2 regions of the Actinoplanes sp. NPDC051475 genome follow, and region 2 is predicted to be linked to the other one. Evidence: riboswitches for the same ligand, from Rfam matches in the RefSeq annotation. Region 2 holds a riboswitch; the other holds the start of a gene.
What was found. Region 2 has a riboswitch for ZMP and ZTP ahead of AB0368_RS34005 (glycine hydroxymethyltransferase). Riboswitches for the same ligand answer to the same signal wherever they lie in the genome.
Positions count from the first base shown of each region.

Region 1: linked by a shared signal. The riboswitch ahead of AB0368_RS01320 (tetrahydrofolate dehydrogenase/cyclohydrolase catalytic domain-containing protein) and the one ahead of AB0368_RS34005 (glycine hydroxymethyltransferase) in region 2 are both predicted to bind ZMP and ZTP.

Region 1 covers NZ_JBFAZZ010000001.1:279,177-286,320, reverse strand. The annotation lists gene AB0368_RS01330 (hypothetical protein) at 1-314, shown strand, start outside; gene AB0368_RS01325 (hypothetical protein) at 311-1,207, shown strand; ZMP/ZTP riboswitch at 1,255-1,336, shown strand; gene AB0368_RS01320 (tetrahydrofolate dehydrogenase/cyclohydrolase catalytic domain-containing protein) at 1,352-2,245, shown strand; gene AB0368_RS01315 (glycosyl hydrolase) at 2,235-3,290, opposite strand; gene AB0368_RS01310 (polysaccharide deacetylase family protein) at 3,287-4,099, opposite strand; gene AB0368_RS01305 (hypothetical protein) at 4,223-4,453, opposite strand; gene AB0368_RS01300 (hypothetical protein) at 4,654-4,896, shown strand; gene AB0368_RS01295 (hypothetical protein) at 4,963-5,613, shown strand; gene AB0368_RS01290 (ROK family transcriptional regulator) at 5,628-6,827, opposite strand; gene AB0368_RS01285 (substrate-binding domain-containing protein) at 6,942-7,144, shown strand, end outside.
Region 2 covers NZ_JBFAZZ010000023.1:7,856-14,999, forward strand. The annotation lists gene AB0368_RS33980 (DNA-binding protein) at 347-1,813, shown strand; gene AB0368_RS33985 (NUDIX hydrolase) at 1,779-2,309, shown strand; gene AB0368_RS33990 (rRNA adenine N-6-methyltransferase family protein) at 2,396-2,563, opposite strand; gene AB0368_RS33995 (sodium:proton antiporter) at 2,666-4,225, opposite strand; gene add (adenosine deaminase) at 4,272-5,195, shown strand; ZMP/ZTP riboswitch at 5,223-5,314, shown strand; gene AB0368_RS34005 (glycine hydroxymethyltransferase) at 5,334-6,758, shown strand; gene AB0368_RS34010 (L-dopachrome tautomerase-related protein) at 6,835-7,144, shown strand, end outside.

The DNA of each region.
Region 1 (7,144 bases), on a different contig from region 2:
CGTCGGTGTCGCTGGCGTCCACGTACGGCCGGCAGGACCCGGTCCGCGAGGTCGGCCCGCTCTACTACGCCGACGACTGGGGCCTGGCGGAGGACCAGTTCGTCTCCGACCTCGCCATCCAGTACCTCGTGGTGGACAAGCGCCTGTCGGAGCAGCTGCCCGAGGGCGAGGCGTACTTCGAGAACGACCCGAACGCGGGCTCCATCACCCGGCCGCTGACCACGACACAGATCGCCAAGTTCGACTCGCTGACCGGGGTCGACCGGCTCTACGACAACGGCACCGTCCGCGTCTACCGCATGGGGGCCCAGTGAACACGCTGCTCACCCGGGTCGTCGCCGGGCTCACCGTCGCCGCCGCCGTGGCCGTCCTGGCCGGGCCGAAGCCGCTGACCGTCGCCGGCGGCCTGCTACTGGCCTTCGTGCTGCCGGGCATCGCGGTCACCGGTGCCCTGTTCAGCCGCCGTACGCTCACCGCCGTCGAGCGCACCGTGCTGGCCCCGGCGCTGAGCATGGCCGTGCTGGTCGTCGCCGGCCTGCTGATCTACCTGTGCCGCGTCCCGCTGGACCGGCTGTCCTGGACCCTCGCGACCGGCAGCCTGACGCTCATCGCGCTCGCCGTCCCGCTGCTGCTGCCGAAGGGGGCCCTGGCCGCCCCGGCCGCCACCGAGGAGCAACCCCGGCCGGTCGGCGAGCGGCGGTCCCGCATCGACCTCACCCCCCGGGACGCGACGGTGATGGCCGAGGCCCGGACGATCGTCATGTCCGTGGTGCCACCGGAGGACGAGGAACAGGCGGCCGCCGACGAGAAGGCTCAGCGCAGCCGGCTGGTGAGGCAGCTGCTGCCGCTGGCGCTGGTTCTCGCGGTGCTCGGCGGTGCCAGCTGGCTGTCGTTCGGCACGTCGCGGGAGACGTACGAGACAACGGTGACCGCCCTCTCCGCCGCCCCCTCCGGGCCGGTGGACGCGTCGGGCAACCGGGTCGTGGCGGTGTCCGCGTCGGGGCTGGTCGCCTCGGACGGCCCGTACACGCTGACGGTGAGAGGGACGGCCGGGACCACGCCGACCCGCCGGGTGATCGCGCCGGCCGGGGACGGCACCTGGAGCGAGCAGCTGACCCTGCCGGGCGACCAGCGGATGACCGTCGGCCTCTACCGGGCGGGTGACACCGCCGCCTTCCGCACCCTGTACATCAGCGCGGTCGAATAGCGCGGGTGACACCCCTTCGGTGCTCGCGGCGACGCACGGCATACTTGTCCGCGACACGCGACTGGCGGCATCGAGGATGGACCACCATCGGGGAGCACGTCGTGGGCGCCGTCCGCCTGGGTGCCCACGCTCTGGGAGACGCGCATGTCCGAAAGCCCTGAGGCGCCGGCTCACGAGGCCCGGCTCCTGCCCGGCAAGCCCGTCGCCGACGCGGTCCTGGCCGACGTCGCACAGCGGGCGGCCAAGCTGCGCGAGGGTGGCGTCCAGCCCTCGCTCGCCACGATCCTGGTCGGCGACGACGACGCCAGCGCCGGATACATCCGGATCAAGCAGCGCCAGGCGGCGGAGCTGGGCTTCGTCTCCCCGCACGAGCACCTGCCGGCCACCGCCACCCAGGACGACCTGCACAGGGTCATCGACCGGCTCAACGCCGACCCGGACGTGCACGCCCTGCTGATCCAGTACCCGCCGCCCGCGCACATCGACTACGACGCCGCGCTCATGACCGTCGACCCGGACAAGGACGTCGACGGCATGCACCCGCTCAACCTCGGCCGGCTCTCCGTCGGGCTGCCCGGGCCCCGGCCGTGCACGCCGGCCGGCATCGAGGCGCTGCTCGCGCACCACGAGATCCCGGTGGCCGGGCACGAGGTGGTGATCCTCGGCCGCGGCGCCACGATCGGCCGGCCGCTGGCCATGCTGCTCTCGCAGAAGCGCCCGACGGCGAACGCGGCCGTGACGGTGGTGCACACCGGCGTGCCGGACTGGCAGCGGTACACCCGGCGGGCCGAGATCCTCGTCGCCGCCGCGGGTGTGCCGGGCATCATCCAGCCCGAGCACGTGCGCCCCGGGGCCACCGTGATCGGCGCGGGCGTGCGCTACGAGGGCCGCCGCCTGCTGCCCGACGTGGCGGAGGAGGTCGCCGGGGTCGCCGGGGCCATCACCCCGCGCGTCGGCGGGGTCGGCCCGACGACGGTCGCCATGCTGTTCCGCAACGCGATCGAGGCGGCGGAGAAGGCGGCCGGCGTCAACCGCTGAAGCGGGCGCTCTTCGCCATCGCCACGTACGCCTTGAGCGACTCGGCGTCGGTGTCGATGCGCCACTTCTCCGTGTACCCGGGGTGGGTGTCGGTGTCGAACCAGGTCACCCCGCCCACCGCCGGGTGCGCGGTGACCCAGTCGGCGAACAGCGTGATCCAGTCCGCCTTGGTCCGGCCCCCGCGGTCCACGGCACCGACCTCGGTGATGAGGATGGGCTTGCGGGCGGCGTAGGAGCGGTAGATGGGGCCGAACAGCGTCTCGGGGTTCTCGTGGTGCAGGTTGTAGCCGGAGACACCGACCCAGTCGACGTACTTGTCCCCGGGGTACAGGGCGGCGTACGTGTTCCAGTCGGCGACCGGTGACGAGTTCCAGTTGGGGCTCCACACCCACGCGACGTTGTCCGCGCCCTGCTCGCCGAAGATCCGGTGCAGCCGCTTCCAGGAGTCGACGAAGCCCTTGGCGTTCTTGTCGTTGCGGACGGCGCCCCAGTCGTACCAGTCGCCGTTCATCTCCCAGCCCCAGCGCAGCAGCAGCGGGCGGCCGATGCTCTTGAGCCGGCGGGCGGCGCGGGCGATGAGGTCGTCGCTCGCGCCGGAGGTGATATCGGCGTAGCGGGTGCCGCGCCAGGACACCATGGGGAACGCGTGCTCCGGCAGCCCGTCGATCGAGCGCGGCAGCAGGTCGTCCCAGTCGTAGAACACGTTCAGGATCCGCTCGTCGCGGCCGATCTGCTCGCGGCGCAACTTCTGCGCCTGGGCACGGGTGGTGCCGGACAGGTCGAGATACGCGCCGAGCATCGCCTTGCCCGGCCGGAACGGCACCGTGCCGCCGCCCTTGGTCACCACCGCCGGCGGGGCAGCAGCCGACGCGCGCGGGGCTCCGGTGGCCGGCCGGCCGGGAGAGCTGGTCGCCTCCGCGGGCCCGTCGTCCGGGCGGATCTGCAGCGCGGTCACGGTGGCCGCCGGCACCGCCGCGAGCGCGGCGAAGCCCAGCACCTGGCGGCGGCTCAGCTTGCGGCGGGGCGCGCGGTGCGAGGGACTCATGTCAGGTTCCGGCCGGCGGCCCGGGCCAGCCGGCGGACGGCCCGCCAGCCGGGCTGCGCGAGCTGCTTGAGCCGCGGCACCAGCGGCGAGCCCCCGCCGGCCACCAGGGCCACGAGCTCGGCGCCGGTCAGGTCCGGGGTCGGCTGCAACCGGGGTACGGCGAAGCGGCGCTCCCCCGGCGTGTGCAGCCGCCGGCCCACCTCGGTGGCGTTGTCGTGCCCGGCGGCGAGCACGGCGGCCCGCACCTTGGCGCCGTTGTAGCCGTGCGGGTACGCGAAGCTGCGCACCCGCCGGCCGAGTCGCTGCTCCAGCTCGTCCTTGCTGCGGACGGTCTCCTCGAGCAGCTGGGCGGCGGGCAGGACGTCGAGCGGGTGGTGGACCAGGCTGTGGTTGCCGATCTCGATGCCGGCGTCGGCGACCTCGGCCAGCTCGTCCCAGGTGAGCAGCTTGCCGAAGTCCGGGGACCAGCGGCCCAGCCAGTCGGCGTACTCGCCGAGGTGCCCGACGGACGCATAGAGGGTGGCGCCGGCGCCGGCCTCGGCGAGCACCGGGACGGCCTCGGTGAGGAAGTCGCGGTAGCCGTCGTCGAAGGTGACGGCGATCAGCCGGTCCGGGCAGCCCTGTTCGAGCAGGTCCAGCGCCTCGGTGAGCCCGACGAGCCGATAGCCGGCCGCGGTCAGCGCGGAAAGCTGTTCGGCGAGCCGCTCCGGCGGCACGGCCAGGTCGCGCATCGGGCCGGCGACCGCGGACACGGAGTGGTACATCAACGCCGGCATGGTCTCCCACGCCGACGGCGCCGTGACGGTCACCGCAACCCCTCCCACGCGCTTCCGGACATGACCATTATCGGTCGTGGACCCGGCAAGCTTCGTGGTTCGTCGCGCTGGTGTCGCAGGGCCGGGCGGCGCCACATCCGCGCCGCTCAGGCCACGTTACGGGGCGGTTTGCCCAGTGTCCAGCACGACCGCGGCGACGACCGCGGACATATCGGCGACGGTCATTCTCACCACGCCGCCCCGGGTCGCGAGACCCCGGTCCGCCTCGTACGCGACGACGCCCGCGTGCTCCAACTCGTCGGCGAGCGCGGCCAGCCGCCGTTCGATCCGGACGGCCAGGGTCTCGGCGAGGTCGTCGTACCGGGCGGCGGGGATCTGCACGGTCATGGGGTCACCTTTCGCCGGTGGCGGGAGGTCGCCGCCGGAACGGGGCGACCTGTCCCACGCTAGGCGGTACGCGTACCCGATGCGGCCTTTCGGGTTTTTTGCCCCGGACCGGGGACGAAAGGGCTCTGCCGAAAGTCATAGGCGCCGATCCGGCTGCGGAGGGAAGCGCGCGCACCCTCGGTGACGGCAAGGTGATGACCATGACATCAGACCGTGCGCGCCGCCTCGCCGAGGCCGCCTGCGAGGCGGGCCTCGTGCTCGGCCTCATGGCGCTGCCGACCGCCTGGCGCGCCCTGGACGGCGAGCTGATCGTGATTCTGGCCGGCATGCTCGCCGTGCTCACCGCCGCGACCTATGCGCTACACGCAGTCACGTTCGACTGCTTCCGCCTGACGGCTCAGCGCCAAAAGGGCAACTTTTCTTATACTCAGCGTAAGGAATGAACCGTCGGACCTCGTGGCGCGTACCCCGGGTTGCACAGCTCTTCGACCCACCCGGGGGTGACCAGGATGTTCCGACTCATCCAGCTCCATGCGCAGCACGGCGTACCGCGCATCGGAGTGGATCCCGACGGCTACGGCAGCGAACGGGCCGCCCTCGCCCGTTACCGGGAGGTACCGGCCATGTTCTTCGGCGTCGGCCGCTTCGACGAGTCGGGGCGGCTGGCCGAGATCATCATGGACACCGTGTGCGGGCCGACCGCGAGCTGCCCGAGACAGGCGGTCGTGGTGCACGCCGACACCTTCCAGCGGCTCTGCGACACCTGTTCCTTCGGCCTCGAGGTGCTCACCCTCCCGGAGCTGGCGCTCCGGCTCGGAGTCGCGGTGCGCCTGGCGCCGGTGCTGGCGCCCTCCGGCCGGCATGCCGCACCGGAGGAGACCTGCTCGGTCGGCAACAGGATCGCGCGCGAGTTCGCCGCGCACGTCGACGACCCGGTGTGGCGCATGGAGCTGTGCGCGGAGCTGGCCCGTACGCCGAGCGCGGTGAACGGCCTGCTGATCGGCGTCGGTGCGCTGAGCCACCGCGACGTGCTCGACCACTACCCGGCCCTGTGCGCGCTGGGCACCCAGCTGCCGGTCATGATCCATGCGGACCTGCTGCGGGCCACCGCGCGACCGCTGTCGCCGGCCGGCGTCGCGGCGCTGCGGCTAGGTCTGTAGAGCGCGTGCGCTGATCAGCCCCGGCCGATCAGCGCACCTACCCGCTCCGGGGCGAAGATGTCGTCGGCGAGCAGCATCGCCAGCCCGACCAGCCCGGAGCGGGTGTCCAGCCTGGTCGCGACGATCTCGAGGTTGCGGGTCGCCAGGGGCAGCGACCGCTTGTAGACCATCTCCCGGATCCCCGCGAACAGCTGCTCCTCGATGCGCGCCAGCTGGCCGCCGATCACGATCACACGCGGGTTGAAGAGGCTGACCGAGTCGGCGATGGCGTGGCCGATGATGCGCCCGGCGCGGCGGGCCAGCCGTACCGCGGTCACGTCGCCGGTGCGGATCAGCGTCACCGCGTCGTCGACGGACGAGACGTCGCGGCCGGCCGCCCGCAGGTCGCGCACCAGGGCCCAGCCGCCCGCGTACGCCTCGACGCACCCCGAGTTGCCGCACCGGCACAGCGGCTCGCTCTCGGTGTCCCCGACGGCCAGCTGGATGTGCCCGATGTCGCCGGCCGCTCCGTCGGCCCCGCGGTAGACCTCGCCACCGATGATCATTCCCGCGCCGATGCCGGTGCCGACCTTGAGCATCAGCAGCTGGCGGACCTCGGGGTGGACGCAGCGGTGCTCCCCGAACGCCATGGCGTTGACGTCCTTGTCGACCAGGACAGGGCAGGCGTAGCGGCCGGCGAACCACCCGGGGATGTGGAAGCGGTCCCAGCCGCTCATGATCGGCGGGCTGACCACCTGCCCGCTGTCGAAGTCGACCGGCCCCGGCACGTCGATGCCGATGCCGTGCACGTCGGCGGGGGAACGTCCGGCCGCAGCGAGCAGCGCGGTGAACATCTCGTGCGCGGCGCTGAGCACGGCTTCCGGGCCGGCGGCCACGTCCATCGCCCGTTCCTGCTCGGCACCGACCTCGCCGCGCAGGTTGCACAACGCCGTCCGCATGCCCGTGGCGCCGATGTCCGCGACGAGCAGGACCCCGCGGTCGCTGTGGAACGCGAACCGGCTGGCCGGCCGGCCGCCGGTGGGCGACCCCTCGCCGCGCGGGACCACGAGCTCGGCCGCCAGCAGGGCGTCGAGCCGCTGGTTGACCGTCGACCGGGACAGGCCGGTCTGCTGCATGACGTCGGCCCGGGTGAGGCTGGGCTGCGCGCGGAAAAGGGCCAGGACCTCGCCGAGGCCCGCGCCGGGGGTCCCGGCTACCGGGGGACTAATGCTCACGCTCCGATCCTATTACGTCTAGTCACTATACGAAAGACTGCCGTCTTTTGCTTGACAGCCGTCATAAGTCGAGCATCTAATCAAGCGAAACCACCCCCCGGAAGGAACCCCCTCATGCGACGCATCGCCGCGGCGTCCCTCGCCGCGCTCCTCCCGCTCGCCGCCTGCTCGTCCGGTTCGGACTCCGGCACGAGCGGCGGCTCCGGCGGCCCGGCCAAGGTCGCCGCCGTCATCAAGGGCCTCGACAACCCCTTCTTCCAGTCGATGGAGCAGGGCATCAAGGACCAGGGCGCGACCGCCGGGATCACCCCGACCGT
Region 2 (7,144 bases):
GGAGGCAGAGCTACTGTTGCCTCGTTCCAGGACACCGGGCGCCTGTTGACCCGGATCGAGTCCGGACAGGGAAACCACCGGCATCCACAGGTGCACCGCTTCTTCCAGGGCTTGAACCACACCCGTACCGCTCGATGTCTCACATCTAACTCCTGATCGTTGCCAGGTCATAGATCGTCCGCGCCGGCCGGGACGTGGCCGGCAACCCGAGGATGGAGCGGCGGGGCCGTGCAGGGCATGACCGCAGAGGTATGAACGCCATGCATGCGACGTATGCGGTCCGCCGGGCCGGAGCTCGACCTCTACTATTGCTGCCCAGGGAGCAACACGGAGGCTCGGGGCGATCATGGACGCGAACCGCTCGGCGCGTTACTGCCGCTGCGGGACACGCCTGACCCGTGACAACAAGGGCGGGCAGTGCGCCCCTTGCCAAGCCAAGGCCCGCGACCTCAGGATTCAGCCACAAGTCTTGCCGGAAGACTTCTGGGACACCGACCAGTTCCGTGACGCGTTTACCGCTCAGCACGTCGGTCGCGTGTCGCGGGCCTATCGCAAGCATCCGCAGCACATCGCCGCATACGGCAAGGACGGCATTTCGCAGAGTGTTGTAGCCGGTTGGCTCGGACTCACGCAGGCGCAGATCAGTCGTATCGAGAACGGTCCACCCGTTCGGCATCTTGACAGCCTGACGCGCTGGGCGCGAATTCTGAAAATACCCGAGCGTCTCTTGTGGTTCACATTGCCCGGTGAGCCGTCGGTAGGCCGCAGCGGCCGTGCAGCCAGAGCAGAACGCACAGCTATGCCGCAGCCTATGCCGCTTCAAGCTCCGGCCTTCGGGCTGCCGCCCTGCGGCAACGAGTTCGTTTCCGCCGTGCGATCGTTCCGAGCCGCAGACCGCCGGGTCGGTGGCGGCCACCTCTACGCCACGGTCGTCAAGTATTTGCAAGCCGAGGTCGCCCCGCGCATGTTCGGAGGCGATTCAGGCTGCGACGGACCGCTGGCCTTCACGGCCGCAGCCGCGTTGACCGAGATGGCGGGTTGGATGGCTCACGATGCTGGGCGTGACCGTGCTGCTGAGCAGCATTTTGCGCGGTCCCTTGATCTGATCAAGTTGGGCCGCGATCGCCAACTCGGCGTGCACATCCTGGCCAGCATGAGCCACCTCGCCCATCACCAGGGCAAGCCGGCCGACGCCATCCGGCATGCGCGCCGAGGACGTGAGGCGTTGGCCCGCGGTCCGCGGTGGCCGGAACTCGAGGCTCGGCTTCTTGCGATGCAGGCTCGAGGCTTCGCCGCGCTGCAACGGCCTGACGAGTGCATGCACTTGCTCTTACAGGCAGAACGAGTACTTGATACTCAGCCGGCAGAGGAGAGATCGCCGTGGGTCAGCCACTTCGACGAAGGCTCGCTGGCGAGCGAGGCTGCGCGCTGTTCGCGCCAGCTCGGAGATCTGGTTCAGGCCGAACGTCAGGCACAGCGAGTGATTGAATTGCGCTCGGCTGAACACACCCGCAGCCGGGCATTCGGGCAGCTCATCCTGGTGACCGTCCTTGTCGGCCAGGGCAGGCCGGACGAGGCCTGCGCCGTTGCTCAGGAGGTATTGGAGACCACTCAGCAACTTGGCTCGAGTCTCGTTCTCCAGCAGCTTGTTGGTCTCAGACGCCTGTTGAAGCCCAACCGTGACAATCGGTTGGTTGCCGATTTTTTGAGTTGCCTCGATGAGACGCTCAGAGAGCGGGTGTGGCTTTACGAATGGCGGGCGCGGGACGGTGTCGGCGATGGAGCGGCGCCTGGGGGAGACGGTGAACGCTGACGTTCCGCTGTACGAGCGTGATCCGGAGGCTTGGCGGGCCTATCTGGCAGAAGGCAACGCCAAACAACCCCGTAAGCGGGTCAGCGCAGACATCCTCATCCGTGATCGGGAGGGGCGCATCCTTCTCGTCGATCCGCGGTACAAGCCGGACTGGGATGTGCCGGGCGGAATGGCGGAAGCCAACGAGGCGCCACATGAAGCCGTTCGCCGCGAGTTGCGGGAAGAGCTCGGCCTGGACGTGACAGTGGCCGGCCTGTTGATCGTCGACTGGGTGCCGCCGCATGGCCCGTGGGACGATCTGCTCGCGTTCCTGTTCGACGGGGGCGAGCTGACAGATGACCAAGTGGCGGAACTCGAGATCGCGGATGATGAGCTGTCCGCATTTGAGTTTTGTACTCCTCAGCAGGCAGAACAACGTCTCCGGCCTTATGTGTGGCGGCGAGTAGCCGTCGCGTTGGACGTGTTGGAGACCGGGCGCGTGCAGTATCTACGCTGACCAGGCTCTCACCGGTCCAGCAGGTGAAACAGAGTCAGCCAGAGCTCCGGCCAGACCACCGGCACGTCCGGGGTGAGCCGGGGGGCTCAGAACTCCGCCGACGTGCGGCCGCGGCCCGCGCCTACCTCGTACACCAGGTCGGTGGGGGCGATTTCGGCGGCGTCCGCGAGCCGCCGGAGGGCGCGGGGGTCGGTGAGCAGGTTCTGGCCGAACGCCCGCCGTGCGCGGGCGTGTTTGGGTCGGTCGAGCGCCATGACCATGGTCCTGTCTGCCGCGTGGGGCGGCGAACGCGGACAGGCGTCAGCGAGACATGCGTCGTGGACATGGCGTGACCCTGCGGGGGAGGGCCGCCGGCTTCACGGCAATTTCGGCATGGTGTGCTCGGCGGCCTGGCGCAGGTCCAGCTCGCCGATCAGGTCCCGGGCGGTTTCCTCGTCGAGGGTGCCCTCCATCACCGCCCTGCTCAGGGCGTTGCGCCGGCGGTCGAAGTCGCCGTCCTCGGTGCCCGTCGCGGCACCTGCCGCGATCTCCTCGCCGTGGGCGCGCATCGCGGCCGCCTGTTCGCGCTCGGCGCGGACGTCCATGCCCAGCCGGCGTACGAGCCAACGGATGGTTGTTCCCTGGATGAGCAGGGTTCCCAAGGTGACGACGAGGGCGATCGCCTGCGCGGCCTCGCGGCCGGGGAACAGCCGGCCGTCGGACGTCGTCTCCGGGATCGCGGCCGCCGCTGCCAGGGTGAGGATGCCGCGCATGCCGGTCCAGCCGACCACCAGGGTCTCCCGCGCGGTCGGCGGGCCGAGCGGGGTGTCGAACCGCTTCCGGCCGCGCATCCGGCGCGCCCGGTGCTCCTCGGCGCGGCGCGCCCGTTCCGGGTCCGCCTCCCGGCGCCGCCGGTTCAGCAGCTCGTTCAGCCGCCAGCGGCCGAACAGCAGGTAGACGGCGACCAGCCGCACCACGATCGCCGCGAGCAGCAGGACGCCGGCGGCGACGAGGGTACGGGTCAGACCCGGATCCTCGTCCGCGCGCAGCTCCTCGACGACGAAGCGGAGCTGCAGCCCGATGTACGCGAACACGAACGTCTCGAGGAGGAAGTCGACGACCGGCCAGAACGCCTCCTCCTGGAGCCGGGTCCGGTACGCGCCCGGGTACTGGTGCCGCGGATCCATCGAGGTGTTGATGCTGATGGAGAAGGCCGCCATGACCACGGCGAGGATGCCGGAGGCGTGCACCTGCTCGGCCAGGAGGAACGCGGTGAAGGGTACGAGCAGCACGAGCGCCGTCTCGAGCGTGGAATTGCGCAGCTTCTTGCGGATCGACAGGGTCGCCGCCGCCAGCCCGGCCCCGATCGCGACACCGACGCCGGCGTTGTAGAAGAACTCCCGGATGCCGCCACCCCACGTGGCGTGGTCGCCGCTCACCGCACCCACCGCGATGCTGAACAGGGTCAGCGCGGTGGCGTCGTTGACCAGGCTCTCACCGGTCAGGATCGTGGTGACCCGGCGTGGCAGTCCGAGCTCCGCGCCGTGCGAGACGGTGGTGATCGTGTCCGGGGGCGCCAGCACCGAGCCGATGACGAACGCCGCGGCCAGGCCGAACGACGGCAACAGCCACGACGACAGCACCCCGAGCGCGCCGGCGGTCAGCACCACCAGCAGCACTCCGAGGTTCACGATCGCGCGCAGGTTCTGGTTGAACCCCGAGAACGAGGCGGCGCGGGTGGCCGAGTACAGCAGCGGCGGCACCACGATCGCGAGCAGGAGCTCGCTCTCCAGCTCGAGCCGCGGCATTCCGGGCACGAAGCTGACCGCCGCCGCGAGCGTCACGACGATGAGGCCGGGTTGCATGCCCCGCCGGTGCGCGAGCGCGGAGATCGCGATGCCGGCCGCGGCGATGAGCAGGATCTGGACACCGTTCACCCGCCCAGGCTAATGATCGGGTTTCGTACCCGGGCACAATGCCGGAGTGCCGCGGATCGAATTGCACATCCACTTCGAAGGTTCTGTACGCCCGGACACCCTCACTGCCATCGCGCGCCGTAATCGGCTCCCGGTGCCGGACGTCGCCACCGATTTCCGCGACCTGCACCACTTCATCGACCTGTGGAACGTGACGACCGCCTGCCTGCGGACGCCCGACGACTTCCGGCGGATCGTCGTCGACTACGCCGGCGAGGCGAAACAGCACGGCGCGGTGTACGTGGAGGGCATCTTCACTCCCGATCCGGCGCTGGCCGACGAGATCGGGCTCGACGCGATGATGGCGGGATACTGCGACGGAGCGGCCGAAGCCGAGGAGACCCACGGGGTGATCGTGCGGCTCACCCCCGAGCAGTACCGCGGCTCCGACCCCGGCTTCGGCATGCGCGTTGCCCAGGCCGCGGTCCGCTTCCGCGACCGGGGTGTGGTCGGGTTCGGCCTGGCCGGTCGCGAGGGCCGGTTCCCGGACGAGCCGTACGAGCCGGCCATGCGCTACGCCGCGGACCACGGGCTCGGCCTGGTCCCGCACGCGGGGGAGGCGGCGGGCCCGGAGTCGGTCCGTTCCTCGCTGCGGATGGGCGCGAGCCGCATCCGGCACGGCATCACCGCAGTAGGCGATCCGGAACTGCTGACCGAAATGGCCGAGCGCCGCATCGTGCTCGACGTCTGCCCGACGTCGAACATCCGGCTCGGCTATGCCACCGAGTGCGACCATCCAATCACTCGGCTCGTCGGGGCCGGCGTGCTCTGCTCGGTCTCCACCGACGACCCGGCGATGTTCGGCATCGACCTCTCTCATGAGTACGCCCTCGCCGCGCAACTGGGCGTCACGGAGGATGCTGCGTTCGAGGCAGGCCTGGCCGGCGCGCTCTGCGACGAGAAGACCCGGTCACGCCTGGAAGGGATGTGACCGAGGCGTCCGGCGCCGGTATGCTCGTCGGCGGGCCGTGACTGGCGCGTTCAAGATGGATGACCATCGGGGAGCGGTCCCACCCACCGGGGTGACTGCCGTGCGCCTGGGCCTCATCACCTGTGATAGGGAGGTCCGATGTCTGAGCTGAACGCCGAATCGACCGCTTTCCGCGCCGCGCTGGACGCCGTGCGCGCCGTCGAGCCCCGGATCGCCGACGCGATCGCCAAAGAGCTGCACGATCAGCGCGAGTCCCTCAAGCTGATCGCGTCCGAGAACTACGCGTCTCCCGCCGTGCTGCTCGCGATGGGCAACTGGCTCTCCGACAAGTACGCCGAGGGCACCATCGGCCGCCGCTTCTACGCCGGCTGCCAGAACGTCGACACCGTCGAGTCGGTGGCCGTCGAGCACGCCAAGGCCCTGTTCGGCGCGCCGTACGCGTACGTGCAGCCGCACTCCGGCATCGACGCCAACCTCGTCGCGTACTGGGCTGTGCTCGCCGACCGGGTCGAGGCGCCGGCGCTGGCCAAGGTGCAGAAGCGCAACGTCAACGACCTCACCGACGCCGAGTGGGCCGAGCTGCGCCAGGCGTTCGGCAACCAGCGGATGCTCGGCATGTCGCTGGACGCGGGTGGCCACCTCACCCACGGATTCCGCCCCAACATCTCCGGCAAGATGTTCGATCAGCGCAGCTACGGCGTGGACCCGGCCACCGGCCAGATCGACTACGCCGCCCTGCGCGAGTCGGCGCGCGAGTTCAAGCCGTTGATCATCGTCGGTGGCTATTCGGCGTACCCCCGCAAGGTGAACTTCCGGATCATGCGGGAGATCGCCGACGAGGTGGGCGCGACCTTCATGGTCGACATGGCGCACTTCGCGGGCCTGGTCGCCGGCAAGGTCTTCACCGGCGACTTCAACCCGATCGAGCACGCCCACATCGTCACCACGACGACCCACAAGAGCCTGCGCGGCCCCCGCGGCGGCGCGGTGTTCTGCCAGCCGGAGCTGGCCGACCAGGTCGACCGCGGCTGCCCGATGGTCCTCGGCGGCCCGCTCGGCCACGTGATGGCCGCCAAGGCGATCGCCTTCGCCGAGGCCCGCCGGCCGGAGTTCGCCGACTACGCGCAGCGCATCGTCGACAACAGCCAGGCGCTCGCCGAGGGCCTGATCAAGCGCGGCGCGACCGTGGTCAGCGGCGGCACCGACAACCACCTGGTCCTGATCGACGTCGACAAGTACGCCCTGACCGGCCGCCAGGCGGAGCAGGCGCTGCTGGACAGCGGCATCGTCACCAACCGCAACTCGATCCCGCAGGACCCGAACGGCGCCTGGTACACCTCCGGCATCCGCGTCGGCACCCCGGCCCTGACCACCCGCGGCCTCGGTACGGCGGAGATGGACCAGATCGCCGAGCTGATGCACACGGTCCTGTCGCAGACGAAGGCCGGCGCGTCCAAGGCCAAGTTCGACCTGGACCCGGCCGTCGCCGACCGCATCAGCAAGCAGGCGACCGAGCTGCTCGGCGCCTTCCCGCTCTACCCGAGCGTCGACCTGGGCGTCTGAGACCGCGGGCGGGCCCGGCTCCGGCCGGGCCCGTTCTGTCTGTTTCACCGGGTGGTGCCGGGGGTATGCGCTTTCGATGAGCGACCAACCCACCGACGAGCCCATCGGCTCGCTGGAGACGGTGCACACGTTCGACTGCGGCCCGATGCCCACCGGCGTCACCGTGTCGGCCGGCGGCCGGATCTTCGTAAACTTCCCGAAGTGGGGCGATGAGGTCGTCTTCACCGTCGGCGAGCTGCGGGACGGCAGCGTGGTCGCCTACCCCGACCAGGCGCACAACACCCCGTCCAGCAACGACGACCCGCGGGCGTTCGTGTCCGTGCAGAGCGTCGTCGTCGACCCGGCGAACCGGCTCTGGGTGCTCGACACCGGCTCCCCGATGTTCG